Regions from separate parts of the Amycolatopsis sp. NPDC089917 genome, predicted to be linked through region 1. Evidence: riboswitches for the same ligand, from Rfam matches in the RefSeq annotation. Region 1 holds a riboswitch; each other region holds the start of a gene.
The links. A riboswitch is a leader RNA that binds a small molecule or an ion and turns the genes downstream of it on or off. The one in region 1 is predicted to bind S-adenosylmethionine.
Positions count from the first base shown of each region.

Region 2: linked by a shared signal. The riboswitch ahead of AB0N89_RS04295 (aminotransferase class V-fold PLP-dependent enzyme) and the one ahead of thrC (threonine synthase) in region 1 are both predicted to bind S-adenosylmethionine.
Region 3: linked by a shared signal. The riboswitch ahead of AB0N89_RS17420 (ATP-binding cassette domain-containing protein) and the one ahead of thrC (threonine synthase) in region 1 are both predicted to bind S-adenosylmethionine.

Region 1 is NZ_JBFBGL010000024.1:52,760-60,139, reverse strand. Features, by position in the region: gene rpsT (30S ribosomal protein S20) at 326-586, shown strand; gene holA (DNA polymerase III subunit delta) at 791-1,774, opposite strand; SAM riboswitch class I at 1,910-2,042, shown strand; gene thrC (threonine synthase) at 2,056-3,321, shown strand; gene AB0N89_RS19185 (ComEC/Rec2 family competence protein) at 3,339-5,744, opposite strand; gene AB0N89_RS19180 (ComEA family DNA-binding protein) at 5,741-6,463, opposite strand; gene AB0N89_RS19175 (DegV family protein) at 6,608-7,380, opposite strand, start outside.
Region 2 is NZ_JBFBGL010000003.1:193,598-200,977, forward strand. Features, by position in the region: gene AB0N89_RS04280 (RluA family pseudouridine synthase) at 1-648, opposite strand, end outside; gene lspA (signal peptidase II) at 645-1,208, opposite strand; gene AB0N89_RS04290 (hypothetical protein) at 1,233-1,829, opposite strand; gene AB0N89_RS04295 (aminotransferase class V-fold PLP-dependent enzyme) at 1,849-3,213, opposite strand; SAM riboswitch class IV at 3,246-3,360, opposite strand; gene AB0N89_RS04300 (M23 family metallopeptidase) at 3,489-4,172, opposite strand; gene AB0N89_RS04305 (potassium/proton antiporter) at 4,303-5,781, opposite strand; gene AB0N89_RS04310 (helix-turn-helix domain-containing protein) at 5,893-6,576, opposite strand; gene AB0N89_RS04315 (penicillin-binding transpeptidase domain-containing protein) at 6,620-7,380, opposite strand, start outside.
Region 3 is NZ_JBFBGL010000021.1:29,531-36,910, reverse strand. Features, by position in the region: gene AB0N89_RS17435 (transglycosylase family protein) at 1-401, shown strand, start outside; gene AB0N89_RS17430 (DUF222 domain-containing protein) at 462-1,487, opposite strand; gene rsmA (16S rRNA (adenine(1518)-N(6)/adenine(1519)-N(6))-dimethyltransferase RsmA) at 1,679-2,515, shown strand; SAM riboswitch class I at 2,763-2,853, shown strand; gene AB0N89_RS17420 (ATP-binding cassette domain-containing protein) at 3,067-4,077, shown strand; gene AB0N89_RS17415 (4-(cytidine 5'-diphospho)-2-C-methyl-D-erythritol kinase) at 4,200-5,165, shown strand; gene AB0N89_RS17410 (ABC-F family ATP-binding cassette domain-containing protein) at 5,234-7,006, shown strand; gene AB0N89_RS17405 (fatty acyl-AMP ligase) at 7,058-7,380, shown strand, end outside.

The DNA of each region.
Region 1 (7,380 bases):
AACACCGGTCCTCCAGGCTTTTGTCCCGTCAGATGAACGACGACGCTTCCGGCCCCGCCGATGGTGCCGCTCGGACCTGTCCCACCTGCCCTGATTGTGTGGTTCGCGGAACAGGCAGGCGGCGGAACCCTAGGCACTACGATCTTCACCGTACCTCAATCGCCCACCGGAGGCGGCCGCGATCGGCCCCGGGACGGCTGTTAAGCTTGCTCTTCACCGCCGTGTGGCATTCCGTCATGGAGGAAACCCGCGTCGCTTTCACGAGCGCGCAGGGCCGGTCACAACGCGGCGATGAAACCACCGAGAGATCAAGAGGAGCGCCCCCGTGGCCAACATCAAGTCGCAGATCAAGCGCATCACCACCAACGAGAAGGCGCGTCAGCGTAACCAGGCGATCCGGTCCTCGGTGAAGACCGCGATCCGCAAGTTCCGCGAGGCCGCCGACGCCGGCGACAAGGCCAAGGCCCTCGAACTGCAGAAGGACGCGGCCAAGAAGCTGGACAAGGCCGTGACCAAGGGCGTCCTGCACGCCAACCAGGCCGCCAACAAGAAGTCCGCGATCGCGAAGCGCGCGAACACTCTCTGATCGCGCACTGACGTAAACGCGCCGAAGGGGCGTCGATCCGCTTCCCACTCACGTGGGGCGGGGAGGCGCCCCTTCATCGCGTTTACGTTGACCTTCGGCCCGAAAGAGGGCGCGCTTCCGGCGAGACAAGTCCGCCGATCCGGTTCATGGGCGCGTTGATCGTCGGGCTCGGCCCAGTGAGCGGTGGGCGTGGTCCAGTAGGTGTCAGCGGCTGCTGCCGTGAGCGTCGACGACCTCCAGAACGGCACGTTCGAGCGCGTACTCCGGGTTGGCCGCGACCCCCTTGACCTCCGCATTGAGCCTGGCGACGATCCGCATCGCGGTGGCGAGGCCGTCCTGTCCCCAGCCACGAGCCTGCCCCTGCGCCTTGCGGACCTTCCACGGCGGCATCCCCAGCTCGCCCGCCATCTGATTCGGGTTCCCGCGGCCCGCGCCCGACACCCGCGCGATCGTCCGGACGGCGTCGGCGAGGGCGTCCGCGACCAGCACGTGGGGAACACCCAGCTGCATCGCCCAGCGCAGCGACTCCAGCGCCGCCGTCTTGTCGCCGGCGACGGCCTTCTCGGCGACGGCGAACCCGTTCACGTCCGCGCGCCCCCGGTGATAGCGCCGGACAGCCTGCTCGTCGACCGTGCCACCGGCGTCCGCGACGAGCTGGGTCGCGGCCGACGACAGCTCGCGCAGATCCGAGCCGACGGCGTCGATCAGCGCGAGCACGGCCGCACCGTCGATCTTCCCGCCTACCCGGCGGACCTCGTTGCGGACAAAGGATTCCCGTTCGGCGGGCTTGGTCAGCTTCGGGCACTCGACGATCTCCGCCCCGGCCTTTTTCAGGGCCGCCGGAAGCGCCTTCGCGGCCTTGCTCCGGCCGCCTCCGCTGTGCACGACGACGAGCACGATGCCGTCGGCGGGCGCCTTGACGTAGGCCATCACCCCGTCGGAGAGCTCCTGCGAGATGTCGTGCGCGGATTCGAGGACGATCACCCTGCCCTCGGCGAACAGCGAGGGGCTGACCATCTCCGCGAGGGCGGGGACTGTGAGGTCCGACACCCGGATCCGGGTCAGATCCGCCGTCGGATCGGCCGCTTTGGCCGCGTCCGAGGCGCTGCGGACCGCGCGTTCGATCAGCAGCTCTTCCTCACCGAGAACCAGGACCAGCGGCGATGGGGCGGAAGCTTGCGTCGTCACGGTGACGATCCTGCCACTCCTCCTCTCGTGTGCTTTGTCCGGTGATGTGTTCCGGGCACGGTGGCCCCATCTGAGCCTCATGTCGTACGGTGTTGGCGAGGCGACGCGATCACGCGCGTGCCGACAATCGAATACCGCTCATCCAGAGGGGCAGAGGGAACGGCCCGATGAAGCCCCGGCAACCGGCGTCAGCCTGTCATCCCGCGATCGCGGGGTAGCTGACGAACACGGTGCCAATTCCGGCCCGCCACGGCGGGGCAGATGAGGAAAGGAACCTCGCGATGACCGCAACCCTCGGCACGACTTCCACCACCAAGACCCCGGATCTCGGACCGGCCGTCGAACTGGTGTCGAAGGAAGAGGGCCACCGGCAGCCGCTCGCTCCCGAATTCGTTTCCGCCGAGGACTTCTCGCCGCTCGAGGTCGCCTACGACTTCGGCCGCGTGCGCCGCGAGGACATCGAAGCCGGGCCGAAGAACATCTGGCGCTACAAGAAGCTCCTTCCCGTTCCCTCGAACGTCGAAGAGATCCCCAACACCGAACCCGGCGCCACCCGGCTGATCCAGGCCGACAGGCTCGCGAAAGCCTTGGGCGTCAAGAAGGTCTGGGTCAAGGACGACACCGGCAATCCCACTCACTCGTTCAAGGACCGCGTGGTCGCCGTCGCACTGGCCGCCGCCCGCGAGTTCGGGTTCGACGTGCTCGCCTGTCCGTCGACCGGCAACCTGGCCAACGCGGTCGCCGCCGCCGCGGCCCGCGCGGGCTGGCGGTCGGTCGTGCTGATCCCGAAGACCCTTGAGCGCGCCAAGATCCTCACCACCGCCGTGTACGACGGCGACCTGATCGCGGTCGACGGCAACTACGACGACGTGAACCGGCTCGCCACCCAGCTCGCGGCCGAGCAGGAGACCTGGGCGTTCGTCAACGTGAACGTCCGGCCGTACTACTCCGAAGGCTCCAAGACGCTGGCCTTCGAGGTCGCCGAGCAGCTCGGCTGGCGGCTTCCCTCCCAGATCGTGGTGCCGATCGCCTCCGGTTCGCAGCTCACCAAGGTGGACAAGGGTTTCCGCGAGTTCGGGCAGCTCGGCCTCGTCGACGAAACGCCGTACAAGGTGTTCGGCGCGCAGGCCACCGGGTGTTCCCCCGTCTCGGCGGCCTTCCGCGCGGGTCACGACGTCGTCCAGCCGGTCAAGCCGGACACCATCGCCCGGTCGCTGGCGATCGGCAACCCGGCCGACGGCCCCTACGTCCTCGACGTGGTCAACCGCACCGGCGGCGCGATCGAAGACGTCACCGACGAAGAGGTCGTCGAGGGCATCCGGCTGCTCGCCCGCACCGAGGGCATCTTCACCGAGACCGCCGGCGGGGTCACCGTCGCGACGGCGAAGAAGCTCATCGAGACCGGCAAGCTCAACCCCGACGAGGAGATCGTTCTCCTGATCACCGGCGACGGCCTCAAGACCCTCGACGCCGTCGAGGACAAGATCGGCCCGAAGGCCACTGTCAGCGCCTCGGCCGACGCGGTCCGCGAGGCTCTCGGCCTCTGAGTTCCCGCCGGCCCGCCTCACGAACGAGGCGGGCCGCGGGGCTCACCCCGACGCACCAAGGCGAGGCCCCGCGCGTCGGTGACGACAGCCGTGTCGCCGTCCTTGTCCGTCCTGGCCACCGAAGCACCAACGGCCGCCAGAGTGTCCAAAGTGGACTTGTTCGGATGGCCGTAGGTGTTCCCGGCGCCGACACTCACCAGCGCGACACGTGGTGCGACGGCGTTGAGGAAATCCGGTGCCGTGTAGCGACTTCCGTGGTGCGGGACCTTCAAGATCTCGGCACGCAGGTCGGCGCCTTCCGCCATCAGGTCGGCCTGCGCGGCCAGTTCGACGTCGCCGGTCAACAGCAACCGGCCCGCCGGGGTCCCGGCACGCAGGACGACGGAACCGTTGTTGATCACCGTGCCGTCCTGTTCCCGAACCGACCGCCGGGTGACATAACGCGGCCCCAGCACGTCCAGTGAAAGACCCGGCCAGTCTAGCCGTTGTCCGATCCCCAGTTCCAGCAAGGGAATCCCGCGGCGCGCTGTCTCGTCCGCGACCTGCTGCCACGCCCAGGCGGGCGCTCTGCCCGGACCGACGGCGACAGCTCCGACCGACCGGCCCTCGAAGACGGATTCGAGGCCGCCGATGTGATCGGCGTGCAGATGGCTCAGCACGATCAGCGGAACGCGGTCGATCCCGAGTCTGCTCAGGCATTCGTCGACCGGTCCCGGTTCCGGCCCGGTGTCGACCAGGATCGCCCTCCCCGGCTCACCCGTGGCGAGAACGACAGCGTCACCCTGCCCGACGTCGCAGGCGACGGCACTCCACGACGCCGGTGGCCACGCCGGGGCCAGCACGCGAACCGGTACGAAGACGAGGAGCCCGCCCGCCAACGCGACCGCCAGCAGGATCCTGGCGTGACGCAGCCGGATGGCGACGAGCAGCACGACGAGCAGTGCGGCCGCCAGAAGCCCGCCCCACCAGCCATCCGGCCAGTCCACCACCGCTCCCGGCGCGCGGGCGCCGTGACGTGCCACGGTGATGAGCCAGCTCGCCTCGGGTTCGGTCAGCCGGACCAGCAGCCTGCCCGCCGACGGCCACCACGGTCCGACCACGGTGGCGAGCACGCCGAACACCGTGGCCGGGGCGACCACCGGCACGGCGAGCACGTTGGTCACCACCGAGACGAGACTGACCGATCCCGCCATGCCCGCGATGATCGGCGCCGTCATCACGAACGCGGCCAGCGGGATGGCCAGCCCCTCGGCGTAGCCGGCCGGCACACCGCGTCCGACCAGCCACTCGGCCCACCTCGGCGCGAGCAGGACGAGCCCGGCCGTGGCCAGCACCGACAGGGCGAACCCGAAGTCGGCGGCCATCGCGGGATCGGCCACGACGAGCCCCGACACCGCGAACGCCAGCGCGGGCAGCGCCGAACCCCGGCGTCCCAGGGCCAGCGCCAGCAACCCGACCGCTCCCATCACTCCGGCACGGAGCACACTGGGCGCGGGTCCGGCGAGGACCACAAACCCGGCGAGCCCCGCGGCGGCTGCGGCGGCGGAAGTCCGCGGCCCGACCCGGAGCACCCTCAACAGGAGAAGGATCGAGCCGCAGACGATCGCCACGTTCCCACCGCTCACGGCCATCAGGTGGGACATGCCGGAGTCGGTGAACTCGCGCTCGACTCTCGGGGACAGCGTGCTCGTGTCTCCCACGACCAGCCCGGGCACGAGACCGGCCTGCTCCTCGGGGAGGACGGAACACAGGCTCCGGAGCCCGGTGCGCAGCGATTCCGCGGCTCGCTGCCACCAGGGCGCCGATCCGAGAGCCGACGGCGGGCCTCGCACCGAGAGGACCGCGACCGTCAGTTCGGCCCCCTTCGCCGGTGCGAGCCGCCCGGAGGCGGTGACCTGCTGCCCGGGCAGCAGGTTGATCCACCCTTCGGCGGGGGCGAGCAGAAGGATCCGGCCGGCCGAATCCACCATCCGCTCACCCGTCACCACGGTGTCCACCGTCGCGGCGATGACCACCAGGCGGGTGCCTGCCTGCCGATCGGCGTAGCCGGCGCCGCGGACCGGACGTGGCCGCTCGGTGAGCACCACCCTCGCGGTGGCGTCGCTCCCCCGTGCGGCGGCGGCACGGAGGTCGTCGTGCTCGGCGGCCCGGATCCGCAGCGCCACCGGACCGGCGGTGAGCACACCGAGGACCGCGAGCGCACCCAGGCCCGCCACCCACCGGGACGCCGTCCGGCGGGCACGGACACCGGCGATGATCGCGAGCACCACGGCGGCCGCACCGCAGAGCATCGTGATCCACCAGCCGCCGAGCAGCCCGGAAAGAGTGCCGAGCCAGGCCGTCGCCGCGGCCGGTAACAGCCGCAGGTCTTGTCCTCGCCACGACGTGGTGTCCACTTCGGACGGATCGGCGGACGGGGTCATCCGACGGACACCAACTCCCGGACTTTCTTGAATTTGGATTCGCCGATCCCTTCTACGTCACGGAGTTGCTCGACCGTGGTGAACCCGCCGTGCCCGGACCGCCAGTCGACGATGCGTTCGGCCGTCACCTTGCCGACCCCGGGCAGAGTGTCGAGTTGCTCGGCCGTGGCCGAGTTCAGGTCGAGCTTTCCTGCCGGTGCCTCGGGTCCGGCCGCGGCCGGACCCGGGACACCGACGGCCACCTGCTCGCCGTCGGCGAGCCGCCGGGCCAGGTTCAACCCGGTCAGATCCGTTCCGGGCTGTGCCCCACCGGCCGCCGTGAGGGCATCGGCGACCCGTGCGCCCGGAGGGATGGTGACCAGACCGGGTTTCAGCACCCGGCCGACGACGCTGATCACCAGAGGCGCCTTGGCCGCCGCGGCGGGGACGTCTCCGGCGGCCTTCGCCGACGGCAGGGGCGGCGGGGTCTCCGCCCCCGGCCCGTGTCCGAACAAAGCGATCGCGCCGGTCACGATCGCGGCCACCGCGATCAGCGCGACCACCACGGTGATCCACCGCCTGCTCACCGGGATCCCGTCCGCCGTGAACCGGGCGGGCACCCAGCGGCGCACGAGCCTGCCCGCGGGCGGGCCCTGGGTGGGCTGCGACAGCTGCGCGGCCAGCCACGCCAGCCTGGCGTTGACGGAGGGACCCGGTGAACGGGCGGTTTGGTCGAACACGTGAACGACGCTACGGAGCGGGGGCGGCGGGCGGGAGTGGTGAATCCCGGACCTGTGGACAAGTGGGGTGTTGTGGACAACCTAGCCCCGGCCGGGATCCGATCGCCGGTTTCCGTCGGGGGCGTATGAGACGCTGGCGGGCTTCTAACCCGCCCGCTGGATCACGACGCCGAGGACCCCGGGACCGGTGTGCGCGCCGATGACGGCGCCGATCTCCGAGACCACACACCCCTCGGGGCAGCTGATGGACTCCTCCAGCCGGTTGGCCAGTTCGACTGCGCGTTCCGGTGAGGCAAGATGATGGACGGCGATGGCTGCGCGGCCACCTTCAGCCGCTTTCACGGCGAGTTCGACCAGCCGCGCCACCGCGCGATTCATCGTCCGCACCTTCTCCAGCGGCTGGATCCGGCCTTCGGACATGTGCAGCACCGGTTTCACCGCGAGTGCCGTGCCGAGCAAGGCGGCCGCCGGGCCGATCCGCCCGCCGCGGCGCAAATATTCGAGTGTCTCGACGGCGAACAGGGTCTCCGAGCGGCTCACCGCGTCGACCGCCGCGGCCTCCACCTCGGCCGGATCGGCCCCGTCCGCGGCGGCACTCGCCGCTCGCAGGGCGGCGAAACCCAGTCCCATGGCGGTGCTGCGGGAGTCGACCACACGCACCTTGTCCGGCCCGACCTCCTGGGCCGCGAGCACAGCCGCCTCCCAGGTCCCGGACAACTCACGGGACAGATGGACCGACACGACGGCGTCCGCGCCCTCGGCCAGCGCCGCGCGGAACTCCTTGACGAATTCCGCGGGCGTCGGCCTGGAAGTCGTCACCAGGCTGCGTTTGCCGAGCGCTTCGGCCAGGGCCGCGGGGCCCATTTCGACGCCGTCGAGGAAGACGACGCCGTCCACGAGGACATGCAACGGGACCA
Region 2 (7,380 bases), on a different contig from region 1:
GACGACCTCGTAATGCGTCACGCTCGGCCGCCCACCCTGGACGACGGCGAACTTGTAATCGTGCCGAGGGTGCCGGTCGATCGGCGCGTCGATGGTGCCGCGCGTCGGGTCCGGATGGCCCTGGACGATGGCGTGGTAGCCCTTGTCGACGGTGCGTTCCTTGAACGCCCGCTTCAGCACGGTGTACGCGTGCTCGCTCTTCGCGACGACCATCACGCCGGTGGTGCCGGCGTCCAGCCGGTGCACGACGCCCTGGCGTTCGGCCGCGCCCGAGGTCGCGATCCGCAGTCCGGCGGCGGCGAGCCCGCCGACGACGGTCGGCCCGGTCCAGCCGGGACTCGGGTGCACGGCGACGCCGACCGGCTTCGAAATCACCACGATGTCGTCATCGTCGTGCAGGATCTTCATGCCTTCGACGGGTTCCGCCACGACCTCGACGGCCGAGGCGGGGTCCGGCAGCGTCACTTCGAGCAGGCCGCCGGCGGACAGCCGGTCCGACTTCCCGGCGGGCCTGCCGTCGAGGAAGATCTCGCCGGATTCGGCCAGCTCCGCCACGACAGTGCGGGAAAGTCCCAGCAGTTTCGCCAGCCCCGCGTCGACGCGCATGCCGTCGAGCCCGTCGGGGACGGGCAACATCCGCGCGCTCATTCGCTCGCCGCCTTCTTCTTGTCCTTTGTAGACGATCCGTCGTAGTCCTTGCCCAGCAGGGAAAGGATCACGATGAGCACACCGCCGACGCAGATCGCGGAGTCGGCGACGTTGAAGATCGCCCAGCCCTGCCCGTTCGGCGCGAACGCGGAGATCATGTCGACGACGTGTCCCTGCAGCGGCCCGGGGGCGCGGAAGATCCGGTCGGTCAGGTTGCCGAGCGCGCCCGCCAGCACCAGGCCGAGGCCGATCGCCCAGCCGACCGAGCGCAGCCGCCGGGACAGCCAGATGATGGCGACCACGACGGCGACGGCGACCAGCGCGAGCACCCAGGTCAGCCCGGTCGCCATCGAGAAGGCGGCGCCGGGGTTGCGCACCAGCTGGAAGTACACCAGCCCGCCGAGGAACTCGACCGGCTGCTTGCCCTCCAGCGTCGACACGGCGATCTGCTTGGTGAGGAGGTCGATCCCCCACAGCACCGCAGCGACGACGAACACGACGGCGACGCGCTTCTTGGGCAGCGGCGGCGCCGGTGGCGCGGTTTCGGGCTCTGTGCTCACTCCCCCATTGTCCACGGAGCGTGCTCAGGGCTCCCCGGCGGCCGCCTTCGGCCTGCTCAGGAGCGCCGCGAACGCCCCGGCGAGCGCGACCAGCGACGACAGCACCAGCGCGAGCGGTCCTTGCGCGAGCACGACGGCACAGAGCACGAACGCCGCGGCCACGACCAGCACGAGCACGCTCCGCTCCAGCCAGGCGAGCGCGACCAGGCCCAAGGTCAGCAGGATCGCGCTCCGCGCGTCGCCGTCGATCTCGAATTCCCAGAAACCGACCAGATCCGCCAGCAGGATCGCGACCAGGCCCCCGACCGCGATCGCGGCGACCTTCCACCATCGCACGGGCCGCGACCGACAAGCGTAGAAAAGCACCGTGCCGAGGTAGACCGCGAGGACGGCGAACAGCCAGTTGTCCATCCGGCTCATGCCGATGACCGAGACGGCACTCGCGGTCTCACGGCTCATCTCCAGGCCGTAGAGGCCTTGGTACACCCCCGGGCCCGGGTTGGGCGCGTAGGCGAACCATCCTCCGGATCGGCTCGAACCGACGGACAAGGCCACCACCACCAGCTGAGCGAATCCCAGCAACGCCAGCGGAAACCAGTAACGCGGTCGCTCGTTCCCCATGCGGGGTGAGGGTAGTGGGTCAGGCGCAGAACGGAGGAAGCTCCCGCGGATCGTTCTCCGGCACCCAGCGGCCCTCCGGCTTCTCGTACTGCCAGCGCGCGCCGCGGGCGACGATCTGGCGCAGCGCCAGAACGAGCCGGTCGACGTGTTCGGTGGTGCTGCCGAGGCCGAGGCTGACCCGGATGGCCTGCTGCCCCGTCGAACCGGCGGCGGAGATCAGCCGTTTGGTCGCCACGTGCGCGCAGAACGCGCCGTCCCGGACGCCGATGCCGTACTCCGCGGACAGGACCGCGGCGAGCCAGCCCGGTTCGAAGCCGTCGACGACGAAGCTGAGCGTGCCGACCCTGTCGACCGGCGCGTCGAACAGCCGCAGCTCGGCGAATCCGGGGATCCCGGCGAGACCGCGACGCAGCCGCGCCAGCAGTTCGTCCTCGTGGGCGACGATGGCGTCCCAGTTCTCGGACAGCGCCTCGCAGGCGACGCCGAGCGCGTAGACGCCGACGGTGTTGGGGGAACCTGCTTCGTGCCGCTCGGCGCCCGCGTTCCAGACCACGCCGAAGTCTTCGGCTTCGCGGGTGACGAGCTTCGTCGCACCGCCGCCGGCGAGGTACGGCTGGGCGGCGCGCAGCCAGTCGGCACGGCCGATCAGCGCACCGGCGCCGAAGGGCGCGTACAGCTTGTGGCCCGACAGCGCGATGTAGTCGACGTCCAGCTTGCGCACGGAGATCTTGCGGTGCGGCGCGAGCTGCGCCGCGTCCAGCGCGATCCGGGCGCCGTGCCGGCGCGCGACGGCCGCGATCTCCTTGACGGGCAACAGTTCCCCGGTCACGTTGGACGCGCCGGTGATGACGACCAGCCGCGGGCCCTGCGGGCAGTCCGCGAGCGCTTCGTCCACAGCGGACACCGCGGCGAGGCGGGTGCGCGGGGTCTCGATCCGGCGGACGTTCGGGCCCTTCCACGGCAGCAGCGCGGCGTGGTGGTCGGTGTCGAACACGACGACCGACGTGTGCTTCGGCAGGCTACGGGCGAGAAGGTTGAAGGAATCGGTGGTGTTGCGGGTGAAAACGACGGTATCGGTCGACCGCGCGTCGACGAAGTCGCGCAGGATCCCGCGCGTGCGCTCGTAAAGCCTGGTGGAGATCTGCGAGGCGAACCCGGCGCCGCGGTGGACGCTGGCGTACCAGGGAAGGAACTCGTCGACCGCGTCGCGCACCTTGTCCAGACACGGGGCGCTCGCCGCGTGATCGAGGTTGGCGTAGCCGATTTCGCCGCCGGTGACCAGCGGAACCCGCAGACCGGCACACGCCACCGTCGGAATTTCGTGCGAGACAACGGTTTCCGCGACGGCGGCGGGGGCGTTCGTGCGTTCGAGAGCGAGAGTCATGGTCATCCTCCGGGCCAGGGGACCCGACGAGGATCCCGCGCTTGCCCGTCGCACCACGCGACGAGCCAGGTCCTCACCCGGGGCACCCCACCGCGGAAGGAGGGTTGCCGGCCAGCTAGCCGGGGCTTGACGCTGACACTCGTGACCTACGAACGAAGTTAGCGGATCAGCGGGCGATCAAGCCACCCCTTGTCCGCATCTTGAGACGCCGCTCACGTACTCCGCAAGCGAAAAGAACCGTTGCCCGGCGCCGCGCCGCGCCGGGCAACGGGAGGTCAGACGCGGAATCGGCCCGGCAACGGGACGATCGAACGCGAAGAGACCTCGGTCGCGGTACCGGAGTACTGATCGGTGCCCGCGGTGAACTGCCAGCCGCCGAACGTCTTGCCGTCGACAGCCTCGCCGTAGGCCTCGGCGACCTTGGTCGAGACCTCGTCGTAGGACATGCCGTTCCAGTTGCCCGCGCCGACGCCGAAGTCGCGCGAGTCGCCGCCCTGGGCCGCGGCCGCGGGCAGGGTCCACAGGGTGAAGTGCACGTGGGCGCCGGTGCTGCTGCCACCGCAGGGCAGCGCGTTGCCGGTCCGGCCGAGGGCGTCGCCAGGAGCGACCTTCTGGCCGTCGGTGACCGAAATGCGCTCCATGTGGTAGTACCCGGTCCGCCAGCCGCCGTCGTGATCGACGGTCACCCAGTCACCGCCCGAGCAGTGCTGGATCCGGACCGTGCCGGCCAGCGGGGCGCGGACGGTCTTGTCACCGGGACTGAAGTCGATGGCGTTCTTCACGCCGGAGTTCCCGTCGTCCGAGTGGATCCCCGCCGAGTAGACCGACTGGCCCGTGTCGAAGGGCAAGCCGAACGCCGGGAAGGCGCCGGCCGCGGAAGCCGCCGGCGCGGCGAGAACCACTCCGACGAGTGTGGCCGCGGCCCCCAGACCGGCGAACCGTGCAGGAAGTTTCGTCACCTTGCGTACTCCTTACCCCGTGACACTCACCCATTCGATGGAGTCGATTGCCGGGAAAGTAATCCAAAAGGAGTACAAAGGGAAGAATTTTCTGAGATCAACCGACGAACAGCTGGTGCCGGTTCGTGACCTACTGGCCGGATTCGCCCTTCCACCTGGCGAGGCGTCCGGCGCGGTCGACGGCGCGGAGCCGTCGTTCGGCCGCGTCACGGGCGTCGGAGGTGGTCACGACGAGTAACTGGTCGCGTTCCTGGAGGCGGGTGTTCTTGTTGGGCGTGAAGCCGGCGCCGCCGCGGACGAGGAGGCTGATCGTCGCCCCCACCGGCAGCCGCAGTTCGGCCAGGTAGACGCCGTGCATCTTGGATCCTGCGTTGATCCGGACCTGCAGGAGTTCCGCGCCCATCTCGTCGAGCGGCGCGGAGTCGACGTCGATCTCGTGCGCTTCGGCGTGCTGGGCCAGCCCGAGCGCTCTCGCGAGCGGGGTCAGCGTCGCGCCCTGGAGCAGCGTCAGCACGATGACCAGCACGAACACCGCGTCGACCAGCTCCTGCGCGCCGGGCACGCCGGACGACAGCGGGATCAGCGCGAGCACGATCGGCACCGCCCCGCGCAACCCGGCCCAGGACAGGAACACCTGTTCTCGCCAGGGGACCTTGAACGGCAGCGCCGACAGCAGCACCGACAGCGGCCGGGCCAGCAGCAGCACGACCGCGCCCGCGACCAGGCCCTGGACCAGGCTTTCGAAGATCCGGCCCGGTGAGGCGAACAGGCCCAGCAGCACGAACAGCCCGATCTGGGCGAGCCAGCCGAGCCCCTCGGCGAAGGACAGCGTGTCCGACCGGTGCGGCAGCTTCGAGTTCCCCAGCACCAGGGCCGCGACGTAGGTGGCGAGCAGGCCCGAAGCGTGCGCGAGCTGCCCGCTCGAATACGCCACGACACAGACGGCCATCGTGGCCAGCGGATACAGGCCGGTCGCCGGGAGCGCGGCCCGTCTCAGCGCCTGCGCGCCGATCCAGCCGAAGGCCAGGCCGATCACCAGGCCGGCCGCGAGTTCGTAGACGACCAGCAGGGGCAGCGACCAGTCCACGGTCGTGCCCTCGGCGAGGACGACGACGGCGATGTAGGCCGGGGCGTCGTTGATCCCCGACTCGATCTCCAGCGCGCCGACGAGCCGCTTCCCGATACCCGCCGATCTCAGCACGGAGAAGACCGCGGCGGCGTCGGTCGAGGCCAGCACCGCGCCCCACAGCAGGGCCATCCGCCAGTCCAGGCCCAGCAGCCAGTGCAGGGCCGCGCCGGTGACCGCGATGCTCACCGCCACGGCCACTGTGGACAGTGCGATCCCGATGCCCAGCGAGGGTTTCACGGCCGTCCACCGGGTGGTGAGGCCACCTTCGGACAGGATCATCACCAGCGCGGCGAGGCCGAGGGACTGGGTGAGCTCGGGGTTGTCGTAATGGATGCCGAACCCGGCTTCGCCGAGCAGGACGCCCATCCCCAAGTACAGCAGCAGCGAGGGAAGGCCGACCCGGATCGACACCCGGACGGCGATCACGGCGACGAGAAGCACGGCGCCACCGGTGCCGAGGACGAGCGGGAGCTGCTCCATGTCGCCTCCCGTCCGGTCGCCGTGAGGGCTACAGAATAGTGAGGCAGTGGTCGTCACTCGATCGTGTACCGGTCGAAAACCGTCCGGTTGGCCTGTGTTACAGACTGTCCTTTACGGACGGCGCAGGGCGGCCAGGTCGACACCGAGGTCCGCGAACGGTTTTTCCGCCGCGGGCAGGACTTTCACCGCGCGATTGCCCTCACGGGACAACCAGCCGGCACTCACTCCGTGAGACAGTAACGCCGCGGGGACCCGTCCTGCCAAATGATCACGGCGCACTGTCCAATCGAGACAGTCACGCAACATCGCGCGGCGGCCGTCGGCGATCTCCACCCCGAGCGCGCCGAGCACCTCACGGCCGCGGCCGGTCAGCGTCAGGCCGTCGGCCTCGTCGATCAGCCCGGCGGCGAGCATCCCGTCCCGCAGCGCGACGCCGACCGTGCCCGCGAGGTGGTCGTAGCAGGTCCGGGCGAATTCGAGCCGCTTCACCCGGACCGACGAGCGCAATCCCTTCACCGGACGGTGTGCGGCGTGCTGCGCCAGATGCTCGATCAGCTCCGCCACCCGGGGGTCGGCGATCCGGACGTAGCTGTGCCGCCCCTGCTTGACCCGGACCACGAACCCGGCCTCGGTCAGCTTCGTCACGTGCTCACTCGCCGTCGACGCGGCGACCTCGGCCGCCCCGGCCAGTTCGGTCACCGTCCAGGCACGTCCGTCGAGCAGCGCGAGGCACATGGACGCACGGCTCGGGTCGGCGAGCACGGCCGCGACCTCGGCCAAGGCGATCGTTTCCATGCGTTCACCGTAGAAGACCCACGGTTCGGCGAGCGCCGAACCGTCAGCCCGCCAGGAACTTCGCCGCCAGCTGGACCGCGGGTTTCGAGTCGTTGGAACCCTCGAGCATGACCGCGAAAGCGACGTCCCCGCGATAGCCGACGAACCACCCGTTGGCGTCGGCGCCCGAACCGAACTGCGCCGTCCCCGTCTTGCCGAAGACGGTGCCGCTGCCCTTCAACGCCTTCGCCGTTCCCGTCGTGCAGACCTCGCGCATCATCGCCCGGACCTGGTTCAGCACCCCGGCGGTCGGGGCCTGGTAGCCGGTGTTGACCTTGGTCTCCAGCCCCTGCCACAGCTTCGGCACGACCGGCTTCCCGGTGGCGACCGTGGCCGCCATGAGCGTCGCGCCCAGTGGGCTGACCTGCACCTTTCCCTGTCCGATGCCAGCTTCGACCTTCTCGTCGGCGTTGCTCGACGGTTCCACCTTGCCGGTCTCGGTGGCCAGCCCGGGGATCTCGAAGTCCGCGTTGAGGCCGAGCTGCGTCGCCGCCTTCGAGAGGCCGTCCGCGGGCAGCTGCCCGGCGAGCTGCCCGAAGGTCGTGTTGCACGACGCGGCGAACGCGGTCTTCAGCGAAACGGTCCCGAGGTCGAACCCGTTCTCGTTCTTGAGCGTGCGGGTCCCGATCTGCTCACTGCCCGGGCAGGCGACCTGCGAGTCGACGGAGACCCCGCCCTGCTGCAAAGCCGCGGTCGCCGTGGCGATCTTGAAGGCCGAACCCGGCGAGTACAGGCCGCTGAGGGCCTTCGGCTGGCTCCCGGCGG
Region 3 (7,380 bases), on a different contig from region 1:
ACCCGGGCACCCCGGGCCAGAAGACCGTGACCTACAAGGTCACCAAGCGCAACGGCAAAGAGGTCGGCCGCGAGAAGGTCTCGGAAGAGGTCATCACCGAGGCCAAGCCCAAGATCACCAAGGTCGGCACGAAGAAGCCCGCCGACCCGGTCATCGGTGACGCCGGCGCCTGGGACCGGATCGCGCAGTGCGAGTCGACCGGCAACTGGGCCGCCAACACCGGCAACGGCTACTACGGTGGCCTGCAGTTCAACAAGAGCACCTGGGACGCCTACGGCGGCGACCAGTACGCCGCGTACCCGCACCAGGCCAGCAAGGCCCAGCAGATCGCCGTCGCCGAGAAGGTCCGCGACTCCCGTGGTGGCTACGGCGCTTGGCCGCACTGCGGCAAGAAGGCCTGACGTCGGCTAAGTCCTCCTTTCCTGAAGGTCATCGTGTGGGTTCCGCCCGCATGGTGGCCTTCAGGCCGTTAAGGGCTTCTGAGGTCGTTGGGCGTGGGTCTCGGCTCTCGGTTTGGACAGCCGCGCCCACCAGCGTGTGGGCCGCCTGCGGGCCACGTTCTGGGATTGCCCGGCCACGGCGGTCTCTCGAACGCCGTCATCGCCGCTGCGCGGGCGTGGGTGGCTCTTCGGCCGCACTGGGGTGGTCTTGGGGCCGCCTTCGGGTTTCTTGACCGGCTGTGTGGACTGAGGCCGCTCCGAGCCCTGTTCCGGGGCCTGGCGGGGCAAGGGGACGTCCGGTCCGCTCTCCGCGAGATCGACGATCTCGGTGAAGGCGTCACCGCGTCTCTCCGCCGGTGTGCGCACGTCGGCTTCCCCGTTCAGGGATGGGTAGGCCCGTGGCACCAGAAGCGCGTTCAGGCGGGCGCCTGTCTCCGGATCGAGGTTGCCGCGCATATCCCAACGGCCGGTTCGTTTCTGGCGCAACCAGAATTCGCTTCGCTCGCGTTTCGGAGCGGGGTCCTCGCCGGCGCTGCCATCCGGGTCGTGCTGTGCGAGCAGGTCTGTTCCGGCCACGGTGATGTCGCGCGGTCTCGCGACGCTGGCGAGATCGACGAGGTCCTTCTCGGCCTCGAGCCGTGCTTCCACGGCGACGTGATCGGGCAGCCTCCTCATGACGGTGACGATCCGGTCGATGCCGGCTTCGGCCAGCACGCCGGTGGCGGCTGTGACTCCGGTCAAAGGCGCGACGGGTTGAGTCGATGTTCCGTCGCGCGCACGTCTCGAGTTGAGCGCCAGCGCCCGGCTGGTCACCTTCTGCGCCTCCGCTCTGGGAACTCGAGCCACATGCTCGTAGAAGACGGCGGTCGAGTTGTATCCGTAGAGCTCCCGGACACCACGTGACTCGATCTCGGCCAGGATCTGGCCGACTTCGGCGGCGAGACGCCGCCCTTCGCGTAGCCGGGTCTGCAATTCGTCGAGAAGCAGATCGGCGTCACCTTCCGGCAGATTGAGCGGGAAGGTCTTGGGGGTGTTTGTGCTGGTCATCCCTCGATTGTCGGGCCAGATTCGAACTAGTGCACGGTATCGATCAGGTGAATGATCATTACGCTCCGGCGGCTCGAATCCGCGCCCATCACCCGTGAGTGGAACGGATGCGGATCGGGTTCGCCGGAAGGATGACGGGGGCGAATCGCGGCCGCCAGCCGAGGCCCGAGGGGCCTGGCTACGATCGTCGGGTGACTGAACTGCTCGGGCCTGCGGAGATCAGGGCGCTGGCGGCCGAGCTGGACGTGCGTCCGACCAAGAAGCTCGGCCAGAATTTCGTGCACGACCCCAATACGGTGCGCCGCATCGTCGACCTTTCGGGGATCGGTGAAGGTGACGTCGTGCTGGAAGTCGGGCCGGGTCTCGGCTCGCTGACCCTCGGGATGCTCGCGACCGGAGCCGAGGTCGTCGCGGTCGAAATCGATCTCGTGCTGGCCGGACGGCTGCCGAACACCGCGGCCGAACGAGGCGGGGCCGAAAGGCTCACGGTCGTCGGGGCGGACGCTCTGCGGATCACGGCGGACGACTTGCCCTCGCAGCCGACCGCGCTCGTCGCGAACCTGCCGTACAACGTCGCCGTGCCCGTCGTGCTTCACCTGCTGGCCGAGTTGCCGTCGCTGACCAGCGGTCTCGTAATGGTCCAGACCGAGGTCGCGGACCGTATGGCGGCCGGCCCGGGAAGCCGGACTTATGGCGTGCCCAGCGTCAAGCTGGCGTGGTACGGCAAGGCGCGCAAGGTCGCCGCGGTGCCCCGTGCGGTCTTCTGGCCTGTTCCGAACGTGGATTCCGCGCTGGTCGCTTTCGAGCGTGGCGACGTGGTGTCGTCCGTGGAGCGCGAGCGGTTGTTCGCGGTGGTCGATGCCGCCTTCTCGCAGCGTCGGAAGACTCTGCGTGCGGCGTTGGCGTCATGGGCGGGTTCCGCCGAACGGGCGGGGGAGTTGCTCGAAAAGGCGGGTATCGACCCCAAAACCCGTGGAGAGCAGTTGGATGTCCATCAGTTCGCCCGGATCGCCGCCGCGGCAGGCTGACCATCTGTCGCAGGTGTGACCGGCGCCGCGTGAGCGCGGTGCCGGTGGATGTCAGCACGACTGCGTAACCCTCTCCTGGATCTGCATGATCCACATCTGTCTTCGCAGGCAGCGGCCTCGCCGTAGCACGAATGCGTCCGCCTTTGTCTCAAAATATGGACAGCTCATCCTGTATGATGGACGCGACCAGACGTGTGATCTGCGCCTACGCGCTTGCTTTCATCCAGTGGGATCGGTTTTACTCAGTGAGCCATCCCGAGCGACTGAGAGACCTGGCTCGCCGAAGTCGCAGCAACCACCCTCCACAGGGCAGGTGCTACAGCCAGGACCGATGGAGGCTGTGCCTAATGAACAGGGTCACCCACCCGCTCCTGCTGACCAGGCGACGTGTCGTCGATGAAGGTCGCCGCACGGTAAGTGCGTGTCGACGCTCCACCGTTACTGCCTGAGTCTCTTTTCCCTTACCTCTGAAACCCGTCCGCTCAGGACGGTCACTCGGTGACGGTTGGCGCGCTCGAAAGAAGCAGCGCCCCATTTGCATGGAGCCTTTCGTGATCACTGTCGAAAACCTGTCCAAGTCCTTTCCCCTCAACGGAAATCCCGTCGTCGCCCTGCGCGACGTGAGCGTGGACATCCAGGCGGGCTCGCTGTTCGGAGTCGTCGGTCCGGCCGGCTCGGGCAAGTCGACCCTCGCTCGTTGCATCGGGCTCCAGGAGCGCCCCGACCGGGGTGTCGTCCGCCTCGACGGCCTCAACACCGGAACCCTCGACGGTCGCCGTCTGCGCGAGATCCGCCGCCAGGTCGGTGTCGTGAGCACCAAGCCGGAGCTGCTCGCCGAGCGCACCATCGCCGGCAACATCGCGTCGCCGCTCGAGCAGCTCGGCCTCGACGGACCGCAGCGCCGCAACCGGGTCGGCAACCTGCTCGACCTGGTCGGGCTCACCCCACGAGCCGGGCAGCGACCGGGCGAACTGTCCGAGGGGCAGCTGCGCCGAGTGGCCATCGCCAAGGCCTTGGCCGCCGGGCCGTCCGTGCTTTTGGCCGACGACCCGACCTCGGGTGTGCAGCCCGAAGAGTCCGGCGCGGTCCTGACCGTGCTCGACCGGGCGCGTGCCGAGCTCGGGGTCACCGTGCTGCTCACCACTCCCGACGCCGGCGTCGTCCGTCGTGTGTGCGACGACGTCGCGGTCCTCGAGGCCGGGGCGGTCATCGAACGCGGATCGGTGCTCGACCTGATCTCCGACCCGAACAGCCGGACCGCGCAGGCGCTGCTGCCCACGATCGAGACCGGCCGGGCGCAGGCCTCGAAGTACGACCGCGCGGTGGACGTCGTGCTCGTCGGTTTCGCTTCGGTCGGCGCGCTGCTGCCCGAGGCAGCCGGTCGCTTCGACGTCGAACTCGCCACCATCGGGGGCGGCCTGACCCGGATCGGCGACACGCCGGTCGGCCGGTTCCGCCTCGGTGTGCGTGGTGAGCGCGCGGACGCCGCCCTCGCCTGGATCGCCGAACGCGGCGGCCACGTGACCCACCCGGTCCGCGGACCGCAGGGCGTCGCAGCCTGATTTCTCCGAGAATGGGCCGCTCAGGACGAAATCCGTCCGGGGCGGCCCGTTCGTGTCTGACTCGACCTGTTCTCTTTTCTCCTGGTGACAGCGTAAGTGGAGCGGCCACGTAGGCTTGAGTCGTGCTCGCCGTCGTACCGCCCCCAGTAACCGTCCGGGTTCCCGCCAAGGTCAACTTGCACTTGGCGGTCGGTGACGTACGCCCGGACGGCTACCACGAGCTGGTGACCGTGTTCCAGGCGCTTTCCCTGACCGATGAGGTGACCGTCGCGGCCACCGAAGACCCCGGTGTCGAGGTCTATGGCGAGGGCGAAGGCTCCGTGCCGACAGGGGCCAACAATCTCGCCTGGAGGGCGGCACAGGCCCTGGCGGCCCACGTCGGCAAGGCGGACGGTGAGTCCAAGGTCCGGGTGGTGCTTCGCAAGGGCATCCCGGTAGCGGGCGGGATGGCCGGTGGCAGTGCGGACGCGGCCGCGACGCTGGTAGGACTCGCGTCGCTTTGGAAACTCGACATCTCCCGGGACGAACTGGCGGGTATCGCCGCGAAGCTCGGCAGTGACGTTCCTTTCGCGCTCTACGGTGGGACCGCGTTGGGCACCGGTCGGGGCGAGCAGCTCGTCCCGGTCCTGTCGCGGCACACGTTCCATTGGGTTCTCGCCTTCGATCAGCGTGGTCTTTCGACGCCGCGGGTGTTCGGGGAACTGGACAGATTGCGGGAAGAGGGCGATCCGCCGCGGATCGGTTCGCACACTCCGGTGGTCGAGGCGCTGGCGTCCGGTGACCCGCGCCAGCTGGCGCTGCTACTCGGCAACGACCTGCAGGCGGCCGCTGTTTCGTTGCGTCCGGGACTGCGACGCACGTTGCGAGCGGGAGTCAACGCGGGTGCGCTCGCCGGCGCCGTGTCCGGGTCCGGGCCGACCTGCGCCTTCCTGTGCGCGGACGCCCAGTCGGCCGTCGAGGTCGCCGCGGAGTTGTCCGGGGCGGGGGTCTGTCGCACGGTTCGCGTCGCGCACGGGCCCGTTCCCGGGGCTCGGCTGGTAGGCGGGGACGACACGCCGCGCCCGGCGCCGCCTCGGGTGCACGCGTGAGGGTGTCCGAAAAGGACATCGACCAATTCGTTGTGGTGCAAGCTTTTTGGGAAAGGATCGGCTGAGGCATGGCCAACTTGGTCAACCTGGAGTCGGTGAGCAAGTCCTTCGGGGTGCGCCCGCTGCTCGACGGTGTTTCGCTCGGTGTGGCGGAGGGGCAGCGCATCGGCGTCGTCGGTCTCAACGGGGGCGGGAAGACGACGCTGCTGGAGGTCCTCGCTGGGATCAGCGAGCCCGATACGGGCCGAGTGAGTCAAGTCCGTGGTTTGCGGATGGCCGTCGTCACTCAGCGGACCGAGCTCCCGGACGGCAGCACGGTGGGCGATGTCGTGCTGGAGCGCTACGGCGCGGAGCACGAGTGGGCCGCTGACGCGCGTGTCAGGTCCATTATGGACGGCCTGGGGGTCACTGCTCTGGGCCTCGACAAGGCGACGGCGAACCTGTCCGGTGGCGAACGCCGCCGGGTGGCGCTGGCGGCCGCTCTCACCGGTGAGCTGGACCTCGTGGTCCTCGACGAGCCGACCAACCATCTCGACGTCGAAGGTGTGCGCTGGCTCGCGGATCACCTGCTCAACCGCAAGATCGCGGTCGTGGTCGTCACCCACGACCGGTGGTTCCTCGACACGGTCGCGAGTTTGACCTGGGAAGTGACCAACGGTCGTGTCGAGCAGTACGAAGGTGGCTACGCGGACTGGATCTTCGCGCGGGCCGAGCGAGCGCGGCTGGCGGCTACAGCCGAAGAGAAGCGACAGAACCTGGCGCGCAAGGAACTCGCGTGGCTGCGTCGCGGTCCGCAGGCCAGGACATCGAAGCCGCGCTACCGCGTCGAGGCTGCGGAGGCCTTGATCTCCGACGTGCCGGAGCCGCGTGATTCGGTCGAACTGCAGGCGTTCGCCCGTCGGCGGCTGGGCAAGACCGTGCTGGAGGTCGAAGACGCCACGTTGACCGTCGGCGACCGCACCCTGCTCGATCACGTCACCTGGCGGATCGGACCCGGTGACCGGATCGGCCTGGTCGGCGTAAACGGGTCGGGCAAGACGACGCTGCTCAAGCTGCTCGGCGGAGACAAGGACCCCGAGACGGGACGACGCATCCAGGGCAAGACGGTCAGCCTCGCGCATCTGCGGCAGGAGCTCGATGATCTGCCGGGTGACCTACGCGTGCTCCAGGCGATCGAAGAGGTCTCGGGACGGGTCGTGTTCGGCAAGCAGGAGCTTTCCGCTTCGCAGCTGGCTGAAAAGCTCGGGTTCCCCCAGGCGAGGCAGTGGACGCCGGTCGAGGATCTTTCCGGTGGTGAGCGACGCCGTCTGCAGCTGTGCCGACTCCTGATGGCCGAGCCCAACGTGCTGCTGCTCGACGAACCGACGAACGACCTCGACATCGACACCTTGCAGCAGCTGGAGGATCTGCTCGATTCGTGGCCGGGCAGCCTCGTCGTCGTTTCGCACGACCGGTACCTGGTGGAACGCGTCTGCGACACCATCGTCGCCTTGTTCGGGGACGGGCAGGTGACCCATCTGCCGGGCGGCATCGACGAATACCTGGATCGGCGCGCCAAGAGCCTCGAGAAGGCTGGTGGAGACCGGAAGCCGGCTGGCGGGCAGGCCTCGGCGCCCAAGAAGAGCGCCGCGGAACAGCGGGCGGCGCAGAAGGAACTGTCCCGTCTTGAACGCAAGCTCGACCAGCTGCACGCCAAGGAAGAGACGCTGCACGCGGCGCTGCTCGCCGCGGCGACCGACCCGACGAAGCTCATCGAGCTCAACACCGAGCTGAAGGCCGTCGAGACGGAGAAGGAGGAGGTCGAGGCCCAATGGCTTGAGACCTCCGAAGCGATCGAATGAGTTCACTCGACGGCGAGCGGATCTTTCAGCGCGGACAGTAATGTGACGCGCATGAGTCGGTTCGTGGACACGCTCGTCGCCACCGCGGCGGGGCGAGGTCAGCAGCGGGGAATGGTCACCGGGGAGCCCAAGGAGCCGGTTCGGCGTACCTGGGCCGAGATTCACGAGCAGGCGAAGCAGGTCGCCGGAGGCCTGGTGACGGCCGGGCTCGAGCCCGGCAAGGCCGTGGCGGTCTTGGCGGCGGCGCCGTCGCTGATCGCGCCGACGGTGCAGGCGGTGTGGCTCGCCGGTGGCAGCGTGACGATGCTGCACCAGCCGACCCAGCGCACCGACCTCGCCGAATGGGCTGAGGACACCGTTCGCGTGCTGCGGAT